3 regions of the Streptomyces sp. NPDC048637 genome follow, and region 1 is predicted to be linked to each of the others. Evidence: riboswitches for the same ligand, from Rfam matches in the RefSeq annotation. Region 1 holds a riboswitch; each other region holds the start of a gene.
The links. A riboswitch is a leader RNA that binds a small molecule or an ion and turns the genes downstream of it on or off. The one in region 1 is predicted to bind cobalamin.

Region 1 (7,419 bases):
GTGCGTCCTCAACCGCGAGAAGGCACCTGCCTGATCACTCCGTCCGGACCTGTCACCTCGACACCACCGCCCGCTGAACCGCGGTCGGCGTCACGAGTGCACGCCAGGATCACGGGCCGGAGTGCTCCGCCCCCGCCATGGCCGGCTGAACGGGCTTCCCCGGGAGGAAGGTCACCTGGGGTGCTCCCGTGCGCGCGTGGACGACGACCTCGGCCGCTACGCCGTACACCTCGGCCAGCAGCTCGGGGGTCAGTACCGAGGCGGGCGGCCCCGAGGCGGTCACCTCGCCGTCGCGCAGGACGTAGAGGTGGTCGCAGTAGTACGCGGCGAGGTTCAGGTCGTGCAGGGCCACCAGGACCGTGGCGGGGAGTTGCCGCAGGATGCCGAGCACCTCCAACTGATGCCGGATGTCCAGGTGGTTGGTCGGTTCGTCGAGGACGAGCAGGGAGGGCTGCTGGGCCAGGGCGCGGGCGATGAGCGCCCGCTGGCGCTCACCCCCGGAGAGCCGGTCGAAGGGCCGGTCCGCCAGGCCGGCGGCGTCCACCGATTCCAGGGCCGACGCGATGAGCCGGGCGTCCTCGGCGGTGTCGCCGTCGAGCAGCCGTTTGTGCGGTGTGCGGCCCATCGCGACGACCTCCCGCACGGTCAGGTCGAAGTCCGCACCCGACTCCTGGACCACTGCGGCCAGCGTGCGGGCCAGCCGGCGCACCGGCAGTGACCAGGCGTCGGCGCCGTCCACGCGTATGCACCCGGCGTCGGGGCGCAGGACGCGGTAGACGGCGCGCAGGAGGCTGGACTTGCCACTGCCGTTGGGGCCGACCAGCCCGACCACCTCACCCGGCCGGGCCGTCAGCGAGACAGCACGCACCAGGTGGTGTGCGCCGGCGGTGAGAGTGACGCTCTCCACGGCGAGTTCGGTCGCGGTCATCCCACTCCTCGGTCGGTGCTCCGCCGGGCGTCCCGGCGCATCAGCCACAGGAAGAACGGCCCGCCGCACAGGGCCGTCAGTACGCCGGCGGGGATCTCCATCGGGGCGGCGACCGTCCGTGCCGCGACGTCGGCCCAGATCAGGAACACCGCTCCGGCCAGCGCGGCCGTCGGCAGCACACGGCGGTGGTCACCGCCCACGAACAGCCGCACGATGTGCGGCAGCATCAGCCCGACGAAGCCGATCGGCCCGGCCGCCGCCACCAGCACTCCGGTGACGAGGGAGAGCAGGACGAACATCCGGGCCCGGAACCGGGCCACGTCCAGCCCCATCGTCGTGGCCGCCTCCTCGCCCGCCAGCAACAGGTTCAGAAACCGGGCCTGGACCAGCAGGACGACGATGCCCAGCAGCAGCGCCGCGCCCGGCAGCCACAGCGTGTCCCACTGCGCGCCGCCGAGACCCCCCAGGGTCCAGGCGAGGACCGCTCGCGCCTCGTTGCCCCGGTCGGTGGTCAGCAGCAACAGGTCCATCACCGCGGTGAGGACGGCCGCGACCGCCACCCCCGAAAGCACCAGCCGCGCGGACGTGATGCGCCCGCCCGCGCGGGCCGTCGAGTACACGAGGAGGAGCGTCAGCAGCGCCCCGGCGAACGCGGCGGCCGACAGCGACACCGGCCCGAACAGGGTCACCCCGAAGACGATCACCATGACGGCGCCCAGGGACGCACCCGAGGAAACCCCCAGCAGATACGGCTCCGCCAGCGGGTTGCGCACCAGCGCCTGCATGGCGGCGCCCACCACAGCGAGCCCCGCACCCGTCACCGCCCCGAGCAGCACCCGTGGTGCCCGTACCTCCAGCACGATCGTCTCGCGCGCCTTGGACCAGACCGGCTCCGACCAGTCGGCGCCCAGCGCGTGCGTCACGATGCCCCACACCTCACCGGGCGGCACCTGCACCGACCCGATGGCCATCCCCGCCGTGACGGACAGCAGCAGCAGAGCACCGAGGACGGCGAGGGCGACGGCGAAGGACCATCGGCGCGGCCGGTCCGCACCGCCGCTGCCGCCTGCGACCGGAGTGGTGGGGGGAGCGGTCTGTGCAGGGGCCGTCACCGGAACCTCTCCGGGTGCAGCCCGCGGGCCAGGTCCTCGACCGCGTACGGCGCTCGGACACCGACCAGCGTGGCGGTCAGCGGCAGCACGACGAACCGCTTGTTCTTCACGGCGGGGACGTCGGCGAGGGCGGGCTGCGAGAGCAGGAACTTCTTCTTCTGCTCGACGCTTCCGGTGCCCGCGTAGTCATAGATCGCGATCACCTCGGGCTTGCGGGCGACGACCTGCTCCCAGGACGCGTCACCGAAGACGTCGTCCAGGTCCGCGAACATGTTCCGTCCGCCGGCGAGCCGGATGAGCTCGGTGCCGAGGCTCTTGCCGCCCGGGGTGAACGCCGTCTTGTCGCCGCTGTCGTACACGAACACCGGCACGGCCGGTGCGCCCTTGACCGCCTTTTCCGTCTTGGCGATCCGCCCCTGGAGGTCGGCGACCAGCTTGTCGGCCCGCTCCGGTACGCCGAAGATCGTGCCGATGGTGCGGATCTCGGCGTAGATGTCCGTCACGGACACCTGCTTCTTGCCGCAGTACTCGCGGTTGAGGTAGGTGTCGATACCGGCGTCGGTGAACGCCTTGCGGGAGCGGCCCTCGTTCTCGGCGAACGCGCTGCCGTAGCCGCCGTAGACGAAGTCCGGCTCCTTCTCCAGGACGGTCTCGAACGACGGTTCCTTCTTCGCCAGCTCCGGCAGGGAGTTGAAGTCCTTTTTGAGCTGAGGAAGGACGGCCGAGTCAGGGAAGGACGTTCCGGCCATCCGCTCCTTGAGCCCGAGCGCGAGCATCAGCTCGGCCGGGTGCTGATGGATGGTGACCGCCCTTGCCGGCGGCCTCTTGTAGGTCGTACGGGTACCGCAGTTGTCGATCGTGACCGGGAAGCCCTTCGCCGGGGAGGCGGCGGGCTTCCCGTCTCCGGGGCTGCCCGAGGTCGTGCCACAGCCGGACAGCAGGGCGGCGGCCGCAGCGGCGGCGCACAGGGCGCGGCGGAGCGGAGCAGACGGGGGAGAGAAAGAGGGACGGGGCATGCGGTCGTACACGTAAAGCCTCCTGGGGAGTCCGCGCTCCTCGGAACGGGCCCGCGACAGGCCAGTTTCCTGACTCCCGGATCGACGTTCCCCCCGCCTTCCCGCGCTGCGCGCAGTGGCGTTGTCGAGGGTCCACTCCCCGGTCACAGTGGCGGGACCGTGCCGGATTCTCACCGGCTTCCTGTCTCCCGTCGCGATGATGACCAGGTGATATTACGTTTCCTTGAGTCGCGGACAAAAGGGCGCGAGGCGGACGGCCAGAGTGACCCGGTCGTTGTCTTGTTGTTGCCGATAACGCAGCGTGGGGAATCTGCGTGCACCGGGAAGGCCGGCAAGCCCTGAATCCGATCGATATCACCGCGCCTCATCTCGGCGGCCCTTCGCCGTGGACCGGTGTGGACTCGAACACGGAGGCCAACGTGTTCTCGACGGTTGTGGAGCTGCCGACGAGTGAACTCGGCGCCAACCCCGAGATCCGTATCTGGGGCCGTTGCAGCGTGCGGAGGGACGGCCGGCTCGTCCATGCCGACCGTGCGGGCCACCCGTCCGTCAGCAGCTTCTTCAACACCGACGAGTCAAAGGTGGCGGCGTCCGGGCCTTGGCTGCTGCGCCGGGAATTCCTTCGTCGGGCAGGTCCGGTGCCGGAGCAGGGCAGCTCCCGCTGCGACGGTGCCGAGCATGCCGACCAGCGCGACCGGCAGGGCCAGGATGGCGAAATACCCCAGTACGGGCTCGCCCAGCAGGCCGATCCCCCCGCCCACCAGGGCCCCTGCCACGATGATGACGGGCAGGGCCTTGGGCAGGGCCCGCAGGGTCGCCTCGCGCGCGGGGGCGAGATGGTGCTGGAGCGTCACGCTCACGGTGCGCCGGATCATGAAGAAGGCGAGGAGCGCGCAGCCGGCCCAGCCGGCCCAGCCGGCCCACATCCAGGGGGATTCGAGGGTGCTGCGGCAGGTGCCCGGCGTCCCTCCGCCAGGTTCGGCCCAGCTCGCGCAGGGGTCGAAGGTGTGATCCCACGACAGGAAGCAGAACACCAGCGCGAGGATGGCCGGCACGAAGGCTCCTCCGGCCGCGGCGACCGCGGTTTCCTTCACGCGCCAGTGCAGGGGCGGCAGTCCGCGCTCGACCGCCCAGGAGGTGGCGAGCGCGTCCACGTCGTCCCCGATGACCGCACCGGCGTCCCGGCCGTCGTGTGCTGCGGCGGTCAGGTCGGCGGCCAGATCCTCGGCCATCTCGGCGGCTGTGTCCTCATCGACCCCGAGGCGGCGCCATGTCGCCATGGCCTGGGGGATCACGGTTTCGACAGTCGGCGTCATGGTTTCTCCGCGGTGTGGGTGACTGGGGATCGGCACATGCCCAGCACGCAGCTGAGCCACTGGGCGCGTGGAGCGGATGCCTCCTCCATGGCGCACTATCTTACACAGCAAGAGTCATGCGGTGCAGGGGAGTGCGGTGCGGGGGAGTGGGGTGCGGGGTGGCACTCGACGGGCACGCCCATGTGATCTTGTTCGTCGGCGGCCCTTGATCGGTCAACGGCCGTTGTCCGGCGGGCAGTTCTCGCCATGCGTGGCCCGTCCGCCGTGTCAGGCAACCGCGCTGCCCTCCACAGCCTCTCCATGGGCGACTTTGTTCGATCGCCAATGGAGGCTCCATGAGCAAAGCGAGAAGGCGCCACGGCATCGTGGCGGGCGCGGTCCTGGCGGGGGCGGCGCTGGTGGTGTCAGCCACCCCGCCCGCCGCCGCGGTCGTCGGGGGAGACCGCGCCGAGATCAAGAAATATCCCTGGACGGTCGCTCTGACGTCGCAGGACGTGAAGGAAGCGGAGTGCGCGGGCACGCTGGTCGCGCCGCGCAAGGTGCTGACCGCGTCCCACTGCGTGAGCCCGGCCACCATCGAGGGCGTTCGTGTGGTGGGCGGGCGGGAAGACCTGCGGGACACCCGCAAGGGCACCGTCCGCAAGGTGGCGAAGCTGTGGATCCATCCCAAGGCCGACACCGAAGGAAACGGCGCCACGTACGCGCACGACCTCGCCGTCCTCACCCTCAACGCCCCCATGCCGTACCGGACCCTGCCGCTCGCCACCCCGGCACAGCAGAAGCTGTACGAGGAAGGCACGCCCAACAGGGTCCTGGGATGGGGCTCCACGACGGGCCGCGACGACGACCGCCGGGTGCCGCCGCTGCAGACCGCGCTGATCCCCAACAGGGGCGACGAGCAGTGCATCACGGCGTACGGCACCCGCAGGTACAACAAGGCCTACACGATGTGCATCGGCTACCCGGCGGGCGGAGTCAGCGCATGCAGCGGGGACAGCGGAGGACCGGTCGTGGTGAAGGGGCGGCTCGTCGGCGTCATCAGCGGCGGCGGCAGCTGCACCAGCCGCCTCTACCCGGGCGTCGCCGTGAAGTCGGCCGCCTACTACCCGCTCCTCCAGAGCCGGATCGCCGGATAACGGGAAGCAGGGAGTATTCAGATGACACGACACAGGTACCTGCGCCGGTCGGCCCTGGCATGTCTCACGCTGCTCGTCGGCGCCGGCTTCGCCGTGCTGCCGGCCCCCACCGCCCAGGCCGTCATCGGCGGACAGAAAGCCGGCACGGCAGCGGCACCATGGACCGTCACGGTCAACCTGTGGCGGCAGACCGACACCTATCCGCGTTCGGGGCAATTCTGCGGCGGCACCCTGGTCACTCCGACGAAAGTCGTCACCGCCGCGCACTGCGTCGTTGACGAGGCCCCCACCGATCTGGGGGTGGTCGCCGGCCGTACCGACCTGCGCCACCACGAGGGCCGGATGCGCAAGGTGACCAAGGCCTGGATCCATCCGCGCTTCGGCCGCCACCTGGAGAACGATGTCGCCGTCCTCACGCTCGATAGGCCCATGCCCCCGAAGTACACCCCGCTGCCCGTGGCCACGGCTGCCGACCTCGGTCTGTACCGCCCGGGCACCGGCGCCCGGGTCTACGGCTGGGGCCTGCTGGACAACGAGGACCGCCAGGCGAACGTGCTCCGGTCGGCGCACCTGCGGGTCCTGCCCGACCGGACATGCCAACGGCTCAATCCCGGGGGCGACTTCGGCCCCACGATGCACGTCTGTGCCAACAACGCGGTCACCGGCGCCCACCATGCCGAAGGCGACAGCGGAGGCCCGCTCGTCGCCGGCGGCAAGCTGATCGGGATCGTCAGCTGGCTGGCCAAGAGCAATGCCGCCACCCCCACGCCCGGCGTCTACACCCGGGTCGCGGCCTTTTCCCAGGAGATCACCCGGCAACTGCGGTGAGGGACGCGTCGTGAGGCGGGGCGGCCGGTCAGCCGGCCGCCCCGCCTCCTCCGGAGAAACGCACGCGCCCCGGAAATGCCGACAAGATCAGCCGGTTCCCCTCGTCAAGTCCGGCCGGCGGAGCCGGGCGAGGAGGAGGTGGGCGGCGGCAGCCAGGAGGGCCAGGGCCAGGCAGGCCGCCCAGACCGCGGTGGTGCCGTCGAAGGCCCCGATCAGCTGTGAGCTGAGCAGCGGTGCCAGGGCCACGGAGACGCTCCACACGGAAAGGAACCAGCCCTGGTAGGCGCCCTGTTGGTGGGGTGGCGCCAGGGCGGCGACCAAGGTCATGCAGGTCGGCCAGATCACGATCTCACCCAGGCTCCACAGCACCACGGTCGCCGCGTACCCCGGCACGGAGTGGACGGCGGCGGTGCAGCCCAGGCCGATACCGGTGAGCGCGCTGGCCGCGGCCAGCGCGAACTCGGGGCGCAGACGCCCCGCGAGGCGGGTCAGCGGTATCTGGAAGACCGCGATGACCAGGCCGTTCATCATCATGGCCAGTCCGTAGGAGGCCGGGGAGAGCCCGTCGGCCGTCATCGTCAGCGGCAGGGCGACCAGCGGCTGCTGGAACAGTATCCCCAGCAGCAGCACCGAACCGAGCAGCACCAGGAACGGCCGGTCGCGGTAGACGGCCCCGGCCGGCAGGGCCGTGGTGCCGGGGCGCGGCCCGGTCGGCTCCGGGCGGGTCTCCGGGACGCAGCGGTAGACCACGGCTCCCGCGGCCAGGTTGGCGACCGCATTGACCGCGAACAGCAGGAAGAAGCCGTGCTCGGCGGCGATCCCGGCGCTGACCGCGGCGACGGAGGACCCCAGGTTGGTGCCCCAGTAGAGCAGCGAGAAGGCCCGGTTCCGGTCCTCCCCGGCCACCAGGTCCGCAACGGCCGCCGCCCGCGCCGGCCGGGTGGCGTTCAGCCCCACCCCCACCACGAGCGTGCCGACCAGCACCATGGCCTGGGTGCGCGCCGTGCCGAGTGCCAGCATGCCGACCACGGCCAGCACCTCGCTCGCCAGCAGGACCGACCGCCGGCCGAGACGGTCCGCCAG
Region 2 (7,419 bases), on a different contig from region 1:
GAGCGTGATCAGAGCTGCCGCAGAGAGGAGTACCGAGCCCAGCACCACGACCGCCGTCGACATGGCGGTGGTGTTACCCAGAGCGCCGGGCAGCGGTGCGGCCACCGCGCCGAGCACGAACTGGGCGCCACCGAGCAGGCCGGAGGCGGCTCCGGGGGCATCGCTGCCGACCGCGAGGATGATGGCCGTCGACGCGGGCAGCAGCAGTCCGAAGCCGGACGTCAGACCGAACAGGCAGGCCCATGTGGTGGGGAACGTGCTGATGCCGATGGCGAGCAGGGTCACCAGCGTGATCAGGGAGAGCACGGTGATGGCCACGCCGATGGCGAGCAGAGAGTTGAGCCGTACGCGCCCGGCCAGCCGCCCGAATATCGTTCCGGCCACTACGGTGCCGACGGCGTTCGTGGCGAAGACGAGGCTGTACACCGTGGGCGACAAGCCGTAGATGCCTTCGAAGACGAAGGGCGAGCCGGTGATGTAGGCGAACAGGGCGGCCAGGCCACCTCCCATGACGAGGAGGTAGCCGACCAGTTCGCGACGCCGGAGCAATCCGCCCATCGCGGCGAACACGGCTCGCAGACCGCCGGTCCGGCGCCGCTCGATGGGCAGCGATTCGGGAACCCATGACCAGACCGCGGCCCACAACAGCAGCCCGGTCACGGCCAGCGCCACGAACACCAGACGCCACGAGCCGACGCCGAGCATGAGGCCGCCGACCACCGGCGCCAGAATCGGCGCGGTCGACCCGGTCACGCTCAGCGTGGTGAGTTGACGGGCCGCGTGGGTGCCGGTGAACCGGTCGCTGATGACCGCCCGTCCGATGACGATCCCCGCACTGCCGGCGATGCCTTGCAGCAGTCGGGCCACGTCGAACACGGCGATGGACGGAGCGAACGCGCAGACCAAGGACAACGCGGTGAACAGGCCGGAGCCGGCCAGGAGGAGGCGTCGTCGCCCCATCGCGTCGCTGACCGGCCCGAGCACGACCTGGCCGACGGCGAGCCCGGCGAGGCAGGCCGTCAGGGAGAGTTGAACGGCCGTTTTCGAGGTTCCGAACGAGGTGACGATCTGAGGGAAGCCGGGCGCGTACATGTCGATCGCGAACGGCGATACCGCCGAGAGCCCGCCGAGGACGAGCACGAGTCGCCCCGTTCCGGTCCGAGCACTCGCGGTGTCGATGCTGACGGTCATCGGTCTCCATCCGAGGGTGCCTGCTGTGAGCGATACCTGGATCGCACGGAAGGACTCCCCTCTGTCGCGTTTGTCGTCGTGTCGCAGCTGTGGACATGGCCGCGCCGGGGCCGTCGCTGCCACCGACCGGATTCGGTCGAGGCGCTGCCGCTCCTCGGCGATGGAGGAATCTGTCCGGTCGGCGACGCCGAAGGTTCATACCGAACGTGACGCCGAAGTTCCTGCCGAACGTGACGCCGAAGGTCATGCCGAAGCGTGGCGCCGAAGGTGATGCTCACGACAAGGCGACGGCGGTGCGACCGCTGCGTCTCACATCGTCGGTGCCGGGGCCGCGCCGCAGTGTGGAGCGAGGGGGCCGGGGATGTGGAGCGCGGTGCCTGCCCCGACGGGTGTCAGGAGTGCGCCCGCCTGAACCGGGCGGGGGTGGTGCCCCGGTCGCGCCGGAAGGCGTAGCCGAAATTGCTGGGTGAGGCGTAGCCGACCTCGTGCGCGATCCGGGCCACCGGCCAGTCGGTCTCGACGAGCAGAGCCGCGGCCCGGTCGAGGCAGCGGCGTCGGTGGTACTCCCTCACCGACGTCCCGTACAGCGCGCGGAACCCGGTGCCGAGGCGCCGGACCGACATCGACGACGCACGGGCCAGACCGGCCAGCGTCGGCGGTGCGTGGCGTTCCCGCCAGAGCAGCTCGGGGACGCGGCGCAAGGCGGCCACCTCGTGGTCGTCCAGAGCGCGGTCCCGGGCGTCTGCGGGCGGCGCGGTGACCGTGAGCCCGTCGATCAGTGCGGCCAGCGCCGCCACGAGCCGCGATTCCATGAACAGCGGGCGCCCCGGGGACGAGCGCCGGTGCAGGAAGATCTCCTCCAGCGGACCGGCCACCGGGCGCAACGCGGCGGACCGGCCCAGATACCGCTCGCGCGCGGCCTTCTCCGGTCCGATGGCCGGTAGGGCGCCTGTGCCGAGACCGCCGAGGTAGGACTCCAGCCCGGTCCAGGACCCGGTGATCGACACCGCCCGGTACCGCTCAGCGTCGCCGTGTGCGACGACGCCTTCGGTGGCACAACGGGGGCTCAGCGACACCGAGCGGGCGTGCAGGTCGCCGGCGCCGGCGGTGGCGTCCCTGATGTGCATGCGCCCGTCGACGCAGTGCTCCAGCTCGAAGTGGTCGCCCGGGAAGGCGTACCCGACCTGGTGCCCTCCGGCGAAAGCGACGTCGTAGCGGACGATGTGGAACCCGCTCCGCAACGACGTCACCTCGATCGTGCCGTCGCCGACCTCCGGACGGAGCCGGTGCCGGACGGTGCCGTCGCGGCTTTCGTCGGCCTGTGCGATCGACGCGTAGTACGCCGCGTACGTCGCATCCAGCGCGGCGGAACCGACCGCGCCGGCGAGCTGGTGAACCCGGGTCACGAGCGGGCAGTTTACCCCTCCCCCAGCACCTGGAGCGTGTTCATGAAGACGGCTGCACGGCACGCGCACCGGCCGGCCTTGCTCCTCAACGACCGTGCTGCGGAGGGCCTACGCCTCGTGCCTGGACGGGGAGGACTGCCTGGCGCACGGGCACCTCCTCGGCGCGCTCGGCCAGCGCAGCGGATGAGGGCCGGCCAAGAGGAACACCGGCGTCGCAGGCACCCGCCTCCCCGACACGGACCCCGCGCCGGCTTGTCTACCCTGGACCCGCAGCTGGTTCGCCCCGCCCGCCAGTCGGGGTGTCGTAAGAGGGAAGCCGGTGGGAGTCCGGAACTGCCTCGCAGCGGTGAGTGGGAACGACCGCCGTCATGAAGCACTGGGTCCGTGTGTGGCCCGGGAAGCGACGGCCAGTAGGTGTCCCGTCCTTCGGGAGGTGCCCACGAGTCCGAAGACCTGCCACTGCTCGTGCGGGGTGCGATCACCGCGCACGTATCCACGGCGACCCGGTAGCGGGACGTAGAGCGAGTGGTGCGTTCTCCCCACCCTGCCCAGGGCAGGAGTGGGCGGGCCCGCCTCCCGTTCACGGCTCGGGACCGGTCCTCACGATCCTCACGACGACTCGCGAAGGAGAGTTTCGTGCCCGGCGATCCGAGCATTCCCTCCGTCCCCTCCCCCGGAACGCCCCGCCCCGGCGGGCCCTGTGTCCTGCTCAAGCACGGTGAGATCTTCCTCAGGGGCCGCAACCGGCACCGGTTCACCGAGCGGCTGCACGACAACCTCCGCAGCGCCTTGCAGGGCATCGGCGGTTCCACGTGGATCAAGTCCGGTCAGGACGTCACCGTGCTCGGTGGTGAGGTCCCGCTGGAGGACCTTGTGGAGCGCGCCCGCCGGGTGATCGGGTTCAACTCGGTGGAGCCCGCCCTGCGCGTCCCGAGCACCGTGGCGGACCTCACCACGGCAGCCGTGGACGCGCTCGCCGGCGTCCGGGCCGAGCGGCCCGGGATCAGTTTCGCCGTGCGGGTCAAGCGACGGGACAAGAGCTTCGAGATGACCTCGTCGCAGTTCGAGCGGTTTCTCGGGGCGCGGGTCCAGGAAGCTCTGGGAGGTCTGCCGGTGAATCTCTCCAGCCCGGATGTGCGGGTCTCGGTCGAGATCGATCGTAAGGAGAGTTATGTCTCCTGGACCCGACACCAGGGGCCGGGCGGACTGCCCGTCGGTTCCAGCGGACGCGCCCTGGTGTTGCTCTCCGGTGGCTACGACTCGCCGGTGGCGGCCTACCGGGCGATGCGTCGCGGACTGCGCTGCGACTTCGTCCACTTCACCGGTGCTCCGTACACGAATGCCGCTTCCGTGTACAAGGCTTACGCGCTCGCCCGGGAACTCAACCGCTACCAGCCCGGTGGGCAACTGCATGTCATCGCCCTCGGCCACGCGCAGAAGCAGTTGGCCATCGCGGGGGCCGGCCGGCTTCAGGTCGTCGCACAGCGACGGCTGATGGTCCGCGCCGCTTCCGCGCTGGCGGGCCGGCCCCGTGCCGAGGCCCTGGTGACGGGCGACAGCCTGGGGCAGGTGGCCAGCCAGACCCTGGCGAACATGGCCGCCGTCGACGAGGCCGCCACCCTGCCGGTGCTGCGGCCGCTGGTCGGCTGGGAGAAGCAGGAGATCATCGACGAGGCCCGGTCCATCGGCACCGCGGAGATCTCCGTGCTGCCGGACGAGGACTGCTGCAAGCTCCTCGCCCCGCCCCGGGTCTCCCTCCGGGCCGGGCTGACGGGCCTGCGCACAGTGGAGAAGCGGCTCGACCTGGACGACGTGGTGGCGGGTCTGCTGCGTGAGGTGCAGGTCATGTACCCGGGAGAGACCGGCGGGGACGGGGAGACCGGCGCGGACGACGGGGACGGGGAGGCCTGCGCGGACGGCCCGGACGGCGGACCCGCGTCCGGCCGCCCCGGTCCGGCCGTGTGCGCGGCGGAGCCGTCCGGGGCGGTGCCGTCATGACCGGGGAGGGCCTGCGGCGGATCCGTGTGATCGGGATCGGCTCGGGAGATCCGGAGCATCTGACGCTGGCCGCCGTGCGGGCCATGCGGGACTGTGAGGTGTTCTTCCTGCTCGACAAGGGCGCGCGGGCGTCCGAACTGACCCGGCTGCGCAGGGAGCTGGTGGCCGAGCACGCCGGCCCCGGGCACCGGGTGGTCGAGGCCGAGGACCCGCGGCGCGACCGCTCCCCCGCGAGCCCGGCCGGCTATCAGGCGCAGGTCGTGGACTGGCGCCACCGCCGCGCCGCCCTGTACGAGCGGCTCCTCCGGGACGAGCTGGCACCGGGCCGGACCGGCGCGTTCCTGGTGTGGGGTGACCCCGCGCTCTACGACAGCACGATCGACACGCTGGAGGAGGTCGCCGCCCGGGGTGCGGTGCCCTTCACGTACGACGTGATTCCCGGGGTGAGCAGCGTCTCGGTGCTGGCCGCGCGCCACCGTACGACGCTGACCCGGCTCGGCCGTCCGGTCCGGATCGCCCCCGGGCGTCACGTCGCCGGGTCCGGGCTCGCCGCGGGCGAGGACGTCGCCGTGATGCTCGATGTCGGTGCGGCGCTCACCGCCCACCGGGAGGAGGGCTGGTGGATGTACTGGGGCGCCTATGTCGGCACACCTGAGGAGCTGCTGGTCTCCGGTCCGCTGGCCGAAGCCGCCGACCGGGTACTGGAGTTGCGTGCCGCGGCCCGGGAGCGTCATGGCTGGATCATGGATGCCTGTCTGCTGCGCGACGACGGTCCCGAGCCGTCGGAAGGTGCCGGTCCAACGGCCTCCTGCTAGCTCCGCTCTGCCGTCACCTCCCGCTGCCGTGAGCTGCCTCCTGATGCCCGGCCCCCGGCCGGCTGTGCTGCGGTGCGCGGCCACTTGATGCCCGTGTCAGGCGCCGGTGCGCTTCCACCGCCCCCGTTCTCGGGCCGTCCCCACGGCGCGGTGACGGCAGCATCAGGCGCCCGCTTCACCTTCGGCGTGGGCCCCGCCCTGAGGCATGGGCCCACGCCGAAGGCGGTCCGCCACTCAGCGATGGAGGAACTCCGGCGGCCGCTTGTCGGCGAAGGCGCTCATGCCCTCCTTCTGGTCCGCGGCCGCGAACACTGCGTGGAACAGCCGCCGTTCAAAGCGGACGCCCTCGGTGAGGGTCGTCTCGAAGGCCCGGGAGACCGCCTCTTTCGCCATCATCGCTACGGGAAGGGACATTCCCGCGACGGTCTCGGCGACCGCGAGGGCCTCGCCGAGCAGGTCGTCCGCGGGGATGACCCGGGAGACCAGGCCGGCCCGCTCCGCCTCGGTGGCGTCCATGGTGCGACCGGTCAGGCACATCTCCATCGCCTTGGCCTTGCCGACGGCGCGGGTCAGCCGCTGGGAGCCGCCGATGCCCGGGATGACGCCCAGCTTGATCTCCGGCTGCCCGAACACGGCGGTGTCGGCGGCCAGCAGGATGTCGCAGAGCATGGCGAGTTCGCAGCCACCACCGAGGGCGAAGCCGGAGACGGCCGCGACTGTCGGGGTGCGCAGCCCGCCCAGCCGGTCCCAGGCGGTGAACCAGTCGCTGAGATACATGTCGAGATAGCCCTGCGGGGCCATCTCCTTGATGTCGGCTCCGGCCGCGAACGCCTTCGCCGACCCGGTGAGGACGAGGCAGCCGACGTCCGGGTCCCGGTCGAGGGCCTCGGTGGCCGCGACGACTTCGGTCATGACCTGGAGGCTGAGGGCGTTGAGTGCCTTGGGGCGGTTGAGGGTCACCAGGGCGGTGCGGCCCTTGCGTTCGACGAGGATGGTCTCGTACGCCGTCTCCTGGGGAGGGGTCATGCGGGGGTGCCGCCCTTCTCGTAGTTCTCGGGTCCGGTCCTGTGCTCGGTGGTGGCTTCGTCCCTCAGGGTCCGCAGGATCCCAGAGAAGTCCTCGTCCGCGCCGCCTCCCGCCGCATACGCGGCGTACAACTCCGCCGCCTTCAGGCCGAGTTCGGCGGGTACGCCGCCCGCCCGTGCGGCGCCGGCGGCCAGGCCGAGGTCCTTGGCCATCAGCGAGGCTGCGAAACCGGGCAGGTAGTCGCGGTTGGCGGGGCTGGTGGGGACGGGTCCCGGAACGGGGCAGTTGACGGTCAGCGCCCAGCACTGGCCGGACGCGGTGGAGGCCACGTCGAAGAGCGCCTGGTGGGACAGGCCGAGGCTTTCGCCGAGGACGAAGGCCTCGCTGACAGCGATCATCGAGATGCCGAGGATCATGTTGTTGCAGATCTTCGCGGCCTGTCCCGCGCCGGTCCCGCCACAGTGCACGGCCTTCCGGCCCATCGCGGCGAGCAGCGGCTCGGCCTCGGCGAACTCGGCCTGCGCACCGCCCACCATGAAGGTGAGGCCGGCGGCCTCGGCGCCGACCACACCGCCGGAGACAGGGGCGTCCAGGGCGCGCATCCCGGCGGCGACGGCGGCTTCGTGGGCGGAGCGCGCATCGGCGACGTCGATGGTCGAGCAGTCGATGAACAGCGTGCCGGGCCGGGCGGCGGTCAGCAGCCCCTCGTCCCGGTACAGGGCCAGGACATGACGCCCCGCGGGCAGCATGGTGATCACCACGTCCGCCGCGGTCGCGACCGCCACCGACGAGCCGGCGGCCTCGACTCCGGCGGCGGCAGCGGCGGCGAGGAGGCCGGGCACCAGGTCGAAACCGATCACGCGGTGGCCGGCCTTGACGAGGTTGGCAGCCATCGGGCCGCCCATGTGGCCGAGACCGATGAAGCCGATGGTGCGGGTGTCGCTGTTCACCAGGGCACCTCCTGCGCCGATGCGAGTGGGGCG
Region 3 (7,419 bases), on a different contig from region 1:
CCACATGGATCCGGCCGGCGGACACCCCGAGGTCGTCGACGATCTCCTGGCGGGAGGAGCCGGAGACGGTCAGCACGGACGGCAGCCGCCGGGCCACGCGCTTCTGCATCCGGGTGAAGCCGTACCAGCGGCGGACGGAGGCGCGGCGCTTCCAGCCGTCGGCGGCTTCCAGGTCGAGCCGCCGGTCGACGGTGATGGGGTGGTGGATGGTGGTGACCAGCGGGGCACCGAGCGCGCCGGGGCCGCCGAGCAGGCCGTAGCCGAGGGTCTGGTTGTCGTGGACGACGTCGAACTGGCCGCGGCGGGCGGCGAGATGGCGCCGGGCCCGCAGCGAGAAGGTCAGCGGCTCGGGGAAGCCGCCGGTCCACATCGTGCCGACCTCAAGGGCGTCGATCCAGTCGCGGTACTCGCCGCGCTTCGGCGTACGGAACGGGTCCGGCTGGCGGTAGAGGTCCAGGCTGGGCAGCTCGGTCAGGGTCACCCCGTCGTCGACGACCGGGTAGGGCTGGGCGCCGATGACCTCGACGGAGTGGCCGAGGCGGGCGAGTTCGCGCGAGAGGTGGCGTACATAGACGCCCTGTCCGCCGCAGAACGGGTTCCCCTTATACGTGAGCATCGCGATCCGCAGGGGACGCTCGCCGTTCGTCGGGGCGGAGGCCGGGGAGGCCTCTGCGGGGCGAGGCGCGGCTGCCTGGACGGCCTCTGCGGTCACGCTCGGCCCCCTTCTCACTGGACTTTCGCCGGAGCGTAACCGCTGGCGGTAATCTAGAACAAGTTTCAGAACTGATTGGCTACTGATCAGTTCAGCGAGCTTCGAATCTACCGGCCGAGAACGAGGCGAAAAGAGCCGCACCAGGTGATTCGCGCCACCACCCGCCCCCCTGCCATGCTGTGCCGAGCACACCACCGGCACTCGCCGCATCGCGGACGGAATGCCACGGAATGGGAAATATGACTACGGAATCCAAGGCGGCCAGACCGACCCTTCCCGCGAGTCCTCCCCTGACCGAGCGTCAGGAGGCCCGGCGCCGCCGCATCCTGCACACCAGCGCCAAGCTGGCGTCCCGTGGTGGCTTCGACGCCGTGCAGATGCGCGAGGTCGCCGAGTCCTCGGGCGTCGCGCTCGGCACCCTCTACCGCTACTTCCCCTCCAAGGTGCATCTGCTGGTCGCCACCATGCAGGACCAGCTCCAGCACATGCACGAGACGCTGCGCAAGCGCCCGCCGTCGGAGCAGGACCCGGGCGCGCGGGTCGCCCAGACCCTGATGCGGGCGTTCCGTGCGCTGCAGCGCGAACCGCATCTCGCGGATGCAATGGTGCGCGCGCTGACCTTCGCGGACCGCTCCGTCAGCCCCGAGGTGGACACCGTCTCCCGGCTGACCACCGCGATCATCCTCGACGCGATGGGGCTGGACGGCCCCGCCACCCCCGAACAGCTCTCCGCGGTCCGGGTCATCGAGCACACCTGGCACTCGGCCCTGATCACCTGGCTGTCGGGCCGGGCCTCGATCGCCCAGGTGAAGATAGACATCGAGACGGTGTGCCGGCTGATCGACCTCACCTCGCCGGACAGCGGGCGTTAACTCCGCCACCGCCACGGGTAGTTGGCCCCGCAAGGGGCCCACCGACCCCCTACGGGACACCGCCCCACACCCCCTACGGGCTCCCGCCACGGGGCACCCGCCCCGCAGCCCGCCCCGCACCCCGGGCCGCCACGCCGCCGGCGGTGCGGGCCGTCGCTCACTCCTCCGGCGGGAAGACCGCCTCGCCGCTGCCGGACACGGTGAGGGTGATCGCCTCCACGGGGCACCCCTCGGCCGCCGCCAGGAGGCTCTCGGCGGCGTCCGCCTCCGGCGCCACCGGGTGCGACTGCCGGGCCGCGTCGAGCCGGAAGCCGTCCGGCGCCGCGGCGGCGCACATCCCCGACCCGATGCAGACACTCCGGTCCACCACCACCTGCCAGCGGTCCCCCATCAGGCACCCGCCGGCAGATGGATCATCTTGTGCTCCAGATATTCACCGAAGCCCTCGGGCCCGAACTCCCGCCCGATGCCGGAGTTCTTGTAGCCGCCGAACGGGCCGAGCATGTCGATACTGAAGGTGTTCACCGAGTACGTACCGGTGCGCACCTGCCGGGCGATCTCGATGCCGTGGTCGACATCGGCCGTCCACACCGAGCCGGAGAGCCCGTAGTCGGAGTCGTTGGCGATCCGTACCGCCGCCGCCTCGTCGTCGTACGGCAGCAGACAGATGACCGGGCCGAAGATCTCCTCACGGGCGATCCGCATGGAGTTGTCGACCCCGCCGAAGAGGGTCGGCTCGACATACCAGCCCGTGGCCTGCCCCTTGGGTCGGCCGCCGCCGGTCAGCACCTTGGCGCCTTCCTTCTGCCCGAGCGCGATGTAGTCCAGCGAGCGCTGCTGCTGACGGCGGGCGACCAGCGGGCCGACCTCGGTGGCCGGATCCAGCGGGTCGCCGACGGTGAGCGCCGAGGCCGCCGCGGTGAACCGCTCGGCGATCTCGTCATAGCGGCTGCGCGGGGCGAGGATCCGCGTCTGCGCCACACAGGCCTGGCCGTTGATCATCCAGGCGAACGGCACGATGCCGGCCACCGCCGCGTCCAGATCCGCGTCCGGCAGGATCACCGCCGCGGATTTGCCGCCGAGCTCCAGCGTGACCCGGCTGAGATTGCGGGCCGCGACCTCCATGACCCGCTTGCCCGCCGCCACCGAGCCGGTGAACGACACCTGGTCCACGCCCGGGTGCCCGACCAGGTACTCGCTCACCTCGCGGTCCGCCGGCAGGATCGACAGCACCCCGGCCGGCAGCCCGGCCTCCGTCACGATCTCCGCGAGCAGGTACGCGTCCAGCGGGGTCTCCGGTGACACCTTCAGCACCACCGAGCAGCCGGCCAGCAGCGCCGGCGCGAGCTTGGCGGCGGCGGTGAACTGCGGGACGTTCCACGGCACCACGGCCGCGACCACTCCGGCCGGCTCCCGCCGCACCAGCAGCGGCCCCAGCACCCCGCTCCGCCGCTCCTCGAACGGGAAGTCGCGGGCCACCGTGAGCGCCGCGTCCCACACCAGCATCGCGGCCAGCGACTGCACCATGACACCGGAGGTGAACGGGGTGCCGTTCTCCGCGCTGATGACCCTGGCGATCTCCTCGCTGCGGGCCGCGAAGGCGTCCTTGATACGGGTCACCACCGCGATCCGGTCCGCCAGCGGGGTGTTCGCCCACACCCCGGACGCGAAGGACGCACGGGCCGCTGCCACCGCACGGTCGACATCGGCCCGCGAGGCGTGCGGCACCCGGCCGATGACCTGTTCGGTGTGGGGCGAGACGACCTCGATCGTGTCCCGGCCGGCCGGATCGGCCCACTCACCGCCTATGTAGAGCTTTCCGTGCTCGACGAGGTCGCTCATCGCTGCCGCCTCCTGCGGGTTGGCCGCCTGTCCGGCGATCCCTGCCGGTTCCCTGTCCTTGCCGAGGTGCATCGGACGCGCTTGCCGGCGGCGCATCCGACCCAAATCCTCGGCCTGCGCGTTCGCCGGCTCACCGCATCACGAACTGATACCAGTTCTAGTTCGAGGAGTCCACGGCACCGGCCGAATCCCAACTCACCCCAGCAGGAGGGGCATTTCAGGCCGCATTGAAACGAGTTCTAGTTATAGTGAGGCCGGGTACCGGGTGTAGGCCACACCGAGAGGGGACCGGGATGACCACGCAGGTGACCGACCACAAGGGCGGGGTGTGGAGCATCGCCGTTCCCATCCCGGACAACCCGCTCGGCCACACCCTCGTCCACCTCCTGGAGACCGACCGCGGGCCGGTGCTCATCGACACCGGCTGGGACGACCCGGACTCCTGGGACACCCTCGTCGCCGGCGTCACCGCCTGCGGGTTCGACCTCACCGATCTCCACGGCGTCCTGATCACCCACCACCACCCCGACCACCACGGTCTGTCCGCCAAGGTCCGGGAGGCCTCCGGCGCCTGGATCGCGATGCACGCCGCCGACACCGCGGTGGTCCGCCGCACACGCGCGGCCGAACCCGGCCAGTGGCTCGACTACCTGCTCACCAAGCTCGCGGCCGCGGGCGCACCGGACGACCATCTGGCGCCCCTGCGCACGGCACGCGCCACCGGAGGCGGCCGGAAACTGCCCGGCCGGCGGGCCGCACTGCCGGACCGCGGCATCGAACCCGGCGCGCTGCTCGACCTGCCGGGGCGCCGGGTGCGCGCCATCTGGACGCCCGGTCACACCCCCGGGCATGTGTGCCTCCACCTGGAGGAGGAACATCCCTCGGCGCGGGCCCCCGGCTTCGGCCGGCTGTTCTCCGGCGACCACCTCCTGCCCGGCATCACCCCGCACATCGGCCGGTACCAGGCCCCGGACGACGAGGGAGGTCCTCCCGGCCCGCACGACATGGCGAGCTTGCAGGAGGGCACCGACCCGCTGGGCGACTACCTCGACTCCCTCGAACGCGTCGGCCGGCTCGCCCCCGCCGAGGTACTGCCCGCGCACCAGCACGCCTTCGCCGACGCCGGCGGCCGGGTGCGCGAGCTGATCACCCACCACGAGGAGCGGCTGGCCCGGCTGCGAACCCTGCTCCAGGAACCGCGCACCGTCTGGCAGCTCGCCGTGGCCATGGAGTGGAACCGCCCCTGGGAGCAGATCCCGTACGGCTCCCGCAACATCGCTGTCTCGGAGGCCGAGGCCCATCTGCGCCGTCTGGTGAAGCTGGGGCATGCGGAGCGGGTGCCGGGCTCCGATCCGGTGAGGTACCAGGCGGTGGGGTAGCGGTCGTCTCGTCCTCGCGTTCTGTGGCGAATTCCGCGGCGATGCGGGGTGGGAGGGGGAGGGGGAGGGGGGACGAGCGGGCTGGTTGACGTGTACCCGGCGCCCGGCCGGTTCGGCGCATGGCCGGTTCGGCGCCCAGCCTCCGTGCGCTCGGCCCGTGACTGGCTCGCGCCCGGCTCCGTTCGCCCGGATCCGTTCGCCCGGCCCGTGACTGGCTCGCGCCCGGCCTGCGTGCCCGGCTTGTGCCCGGATCCCGTCCGCCCAGCTCGTGCGCGGCTCCGCCCGGCTCGCGTCTGGTTCGGTCGGCTCGTACGTGCGAGCGAGCGCCCGCCGGGTGCCGGTTAAGGTGTGCGGGACAACTTCATCCGTACCCGATCGGGGGAAGCCGGTGGAAATCCGGCGCTGACCCGCAACCGTGAGGACGGCCCGTCCGTACCGCGCCGGCTGACCCGGCAGGGACGGCCGTACGAGCCGGAGCACCCGAGAGGGCACGACCAAGGCTCCCGCCACCGGAACCGTCCGCCACACGGACGGCCGGTGCGCGGCACCGTCGAGGTATACGGAGCTGAGCCCGGTGCCACCGCGTCCGCGATCCAAGGGGATCGGCGCGCGGGTGGCCGGCCGAGCGTGGCTGCGTACATCGCCACGACCCGACCCGAGAGGCACCGACCCGATGGCCCCCATGGCTTCCATGGCTCACCAGGCCCCCCTGACGCACCCCGTCGCCCTCCTGGCGCGCCGCGCCGCCACGGCGCTGGCTGCCGCGGCGGTGCTGGGCGCGGCCGCTGCCCCCGCCGCGTACGCCGACTCCCCGTCCGCGTCCCCCAAGAAGCTGCCGGACGGCCTGTACGGCACCAAGGACCCGCAGTACGACGGGGTCTGGCGGCAGTCGCTCGCGCTGCTGGCACAGGACACGGTGGGGCTGCGGCCCGCGGCGCCCGCCGTGCGCTGGCTGGTCGGGCAGCAGTGCGCCGACGGCTCGTTCACCGCCTTCCGCGCCGAGCCCGGCAAGCCCTGCGACAGCAAGACCATGCGGGACACCAACCAGACGGCCGCCGCGGTGCAGGCGCTGGCCGCGCTCGGCGGGCACGGTGACGCCGTGAAGAAGGCCGTGGACTGGCTGAAATCGGTGCAGAACGAGGACGGCGGCTGGAGTTCGATGGCCGGTTCGGCCAGCGACGCCAACTCCACGTCCGTGGTCATCGGCGCCCTCGCGGCGGCGGGTGAGAAGCCGCAGTCGGTGACGTCGAAGAAGGGCGGCAAGACCCCCTACGACGGGCTGCTCACCTTCCAGCTGGGCTGCGACGCGAAGGAGGGCGAGCGCGGCGCGTTCACCTTCCAGCTCAAGGGCGCCGCCCCGAACGCCGACGCCACGGCGGCCGCCGCGACCGGAGCCCGCGGCAAGGGCTTTGTCGTCGCGCCCGCCGATCACCGGGAAGAGACCCCGGTCAAGCCGCTGAACTGCAAGGACGGGAGCGAGAAGGCGGGCAAGGGCGATCCGGCACAGGCAGCGGAGGGCGGCGGCGCCTACCTCGTCGCCCAGCTCGACAAGAACGGGCAGCATCTGCTCTCCGCGATGCCGGGCGCCGAGAAGCAGCCCGACGTCGGCAACACCGCCGACGCCGTGGTGGCGCTGGCGGCCGGCGGGCACGGTGCCGCCGCCGCGAAGCCGCTGAAGTGGCTGGAGAAGAACGCAGCGGACTGGGCCGGGCAGAGCGGCCCCGCCGCGTACGCCCAGCTGGTGCTGGCCGCGCATGCCACCGGCACCGACCCCCGCTCCTTCGGCGGCACCGACCTGGTGGCCGCGCTCAACGCCACCGGCCCCAAGCCGGCCGCCGCACCGCAAAAGGACACCGAGGACGCCGAGGACTCCACGGACGGCGGCAGCATCAGCGTGTGGTGGGTCATCGGCGTCGGCCTCGCCATCGGCGCCGGCATCGGGTTCCTGCTGAGCAACCGTAAGAAGAACCAGCTCTGATGCGGCGTACCAGGATCGCCGGCGCCGTGCTGCTGGCCGGTACGGTCACCGGCCTGGCCGCCGGGCCCGCGCAGGGGCAGGAGTATCGCTACTGGTCGTTCTGGGACAGCAAGGGCGGCTCCTGGACGTATGCCACCCAGGGGCCGGCCACCCTGCGGCCGGCCGACGGCGCGGTCGAGGGCTTCCGCTTCACCGTCGGCGCAGACTCCGCCGCGGCCGGCAAGCCGCGCACGGCCGCCGGCTTCGATGCGATCTGCCGCGACACCCCCGCCAAGGACGGCCGCAAGCGGATCGGCATCGTCCTGGACTTCGGCACCGCGGCGGACGCGCCCGGCGGCGAGCGGCCGCCGAAGGCCAGGTCGGAGTGTGCCCAGGTGTCCGAGGACGCCTCGGCGGGCGAGGCGCTGGCGGCGGTCGCCCGGCCGCTGCGCTACGACGCCAACGCCTTGCTGTGTGCCATCGCCGGCTATCCGAAGGCGGGGTGCGCGGAGGCCGTGAACGGGTCGAAGGGGGCCGGGGCCTCCGCTGCGCCGTCCGCGGGGGCGGCGGGGGACCGTGACGGCGCGAACGGCGGGGGCGACGGGAGCGGGGACGGCGGGCCGTCCGCCGGGCTGCTCGGCGGGGTCGCGGCCGTCG

Region 2: another riboswitch for cobalamin. It lies ahead of thiI (tRNA uracil 4-sulfurtransferase ThiI); the one in region 1 lies ahead of AB0C46_RS28095 (ABC transporter substrate-binding protein).
Region 3: another riboswitch for cobalamin. It lies ahead of AB0C46_RS31875 (prenyltransferase/squalene oxidase repeat-containing protein); the one in region 1 lies ahead of AB0C46_RS28095 (ABC transporter substrate-binding protein).

What each region holds. Positions count from the first base shown of each region.
Region 1 is NZ_JBEZHQ010000027.1:3,058-10,476, forward strand. It holds gene AB0C46_RS28080 ((2Fe-2S)-binding protein) at 1-34, shown strand, start outside; gene AB0C46_RS28085 (ABC transporter ATP-binding protein) at 110-928, opposite strand; gene AB0C46_RS28090 (iron ABC transporter permease) at 925-2,040, opposite strand; gene AB0C46_RS28095 (ABC transporter substrate-binding protein) at 2,037-3,056, opposite strand; cobalamin riboswitch at 3,098-3,279, opposite strand; gene AB0C46_RS28100 (hypothetical protein) at 3,632-4,372, opposite strand; gene AB0C46_RS28105 (serine protease) at 4,708-5,508, shown strand; gene AB0C46_RS28110 (serine protease) at 5,530-6,336, shown strand; gene AB0C46_RS28115 (MFS transporter) at 6,424-7,419, opposite strand, start outside.
Region 2 is NZ_JBEZHQ010000043.1:22,700-30,118, reverse strand. It holds gene AB0C46_RS34600 (multidrug effflux MFS transporter) at 1-1,191, opposite strand, end outside; gene AB0C46_RS34595 (helix-turn-helix transcriptional regulator) at 1,584-2,597, opposite strand; cobalamin riboswitch at 2,855-3,073, shown strand; gene thiI (tRNA uracil 4-sulfurtransferase ThiI) at 3,234-4,595, shown strand; gene cobF (precorrin-6A synthase (deacetylating)) at 4,592-5,410, shown strand; gene AB0C46_RS34580 (enoyl-CoA hydratase) at 5,645-6,436, opposite strand; gene mmsB (3-hydroxyisobutyrate dehydrogenase) at 6,433-7,386, opposite strand; gene AB0C46_RS34570 (enoyl-CoA hydratase/isomerase family protein) at 7,383-7,419, opposite strand, start outside.
Region 3 is NZ_JBEZHQ010000036.1:11,792-19,210, reverse strand. It holds gene AB0C46_RS31900 (glycosyltransferase family 4 protein) at 1-712, opposite strand, end outside; gene AB0C46_RS31895 (TetR family transcriptional regulator) at 952-1,584, shown strand; gene AB0C46_RS31890 (ferredoxin) at 1,742-1,975, opposite strand; gene AB0C46_RS31885 (aldehyde dehydrogenase) at 1,975-3,426, opposite strand; gene AB0C46_RS31880 (MBL fold metallo-hydrolase) at 3,720-4,805, shown strand; cobalamin riboswitch at 5,147-5,308, shown strand; gene AB0C46_RS31875 (prenyltransferase/squalene oxidase repeat-containing protein) at 5,479-6,783, shown strand; gene AB0C46_RS31870 (SCO2322 family protein) at 6,783-7,419, shown strand, end outside.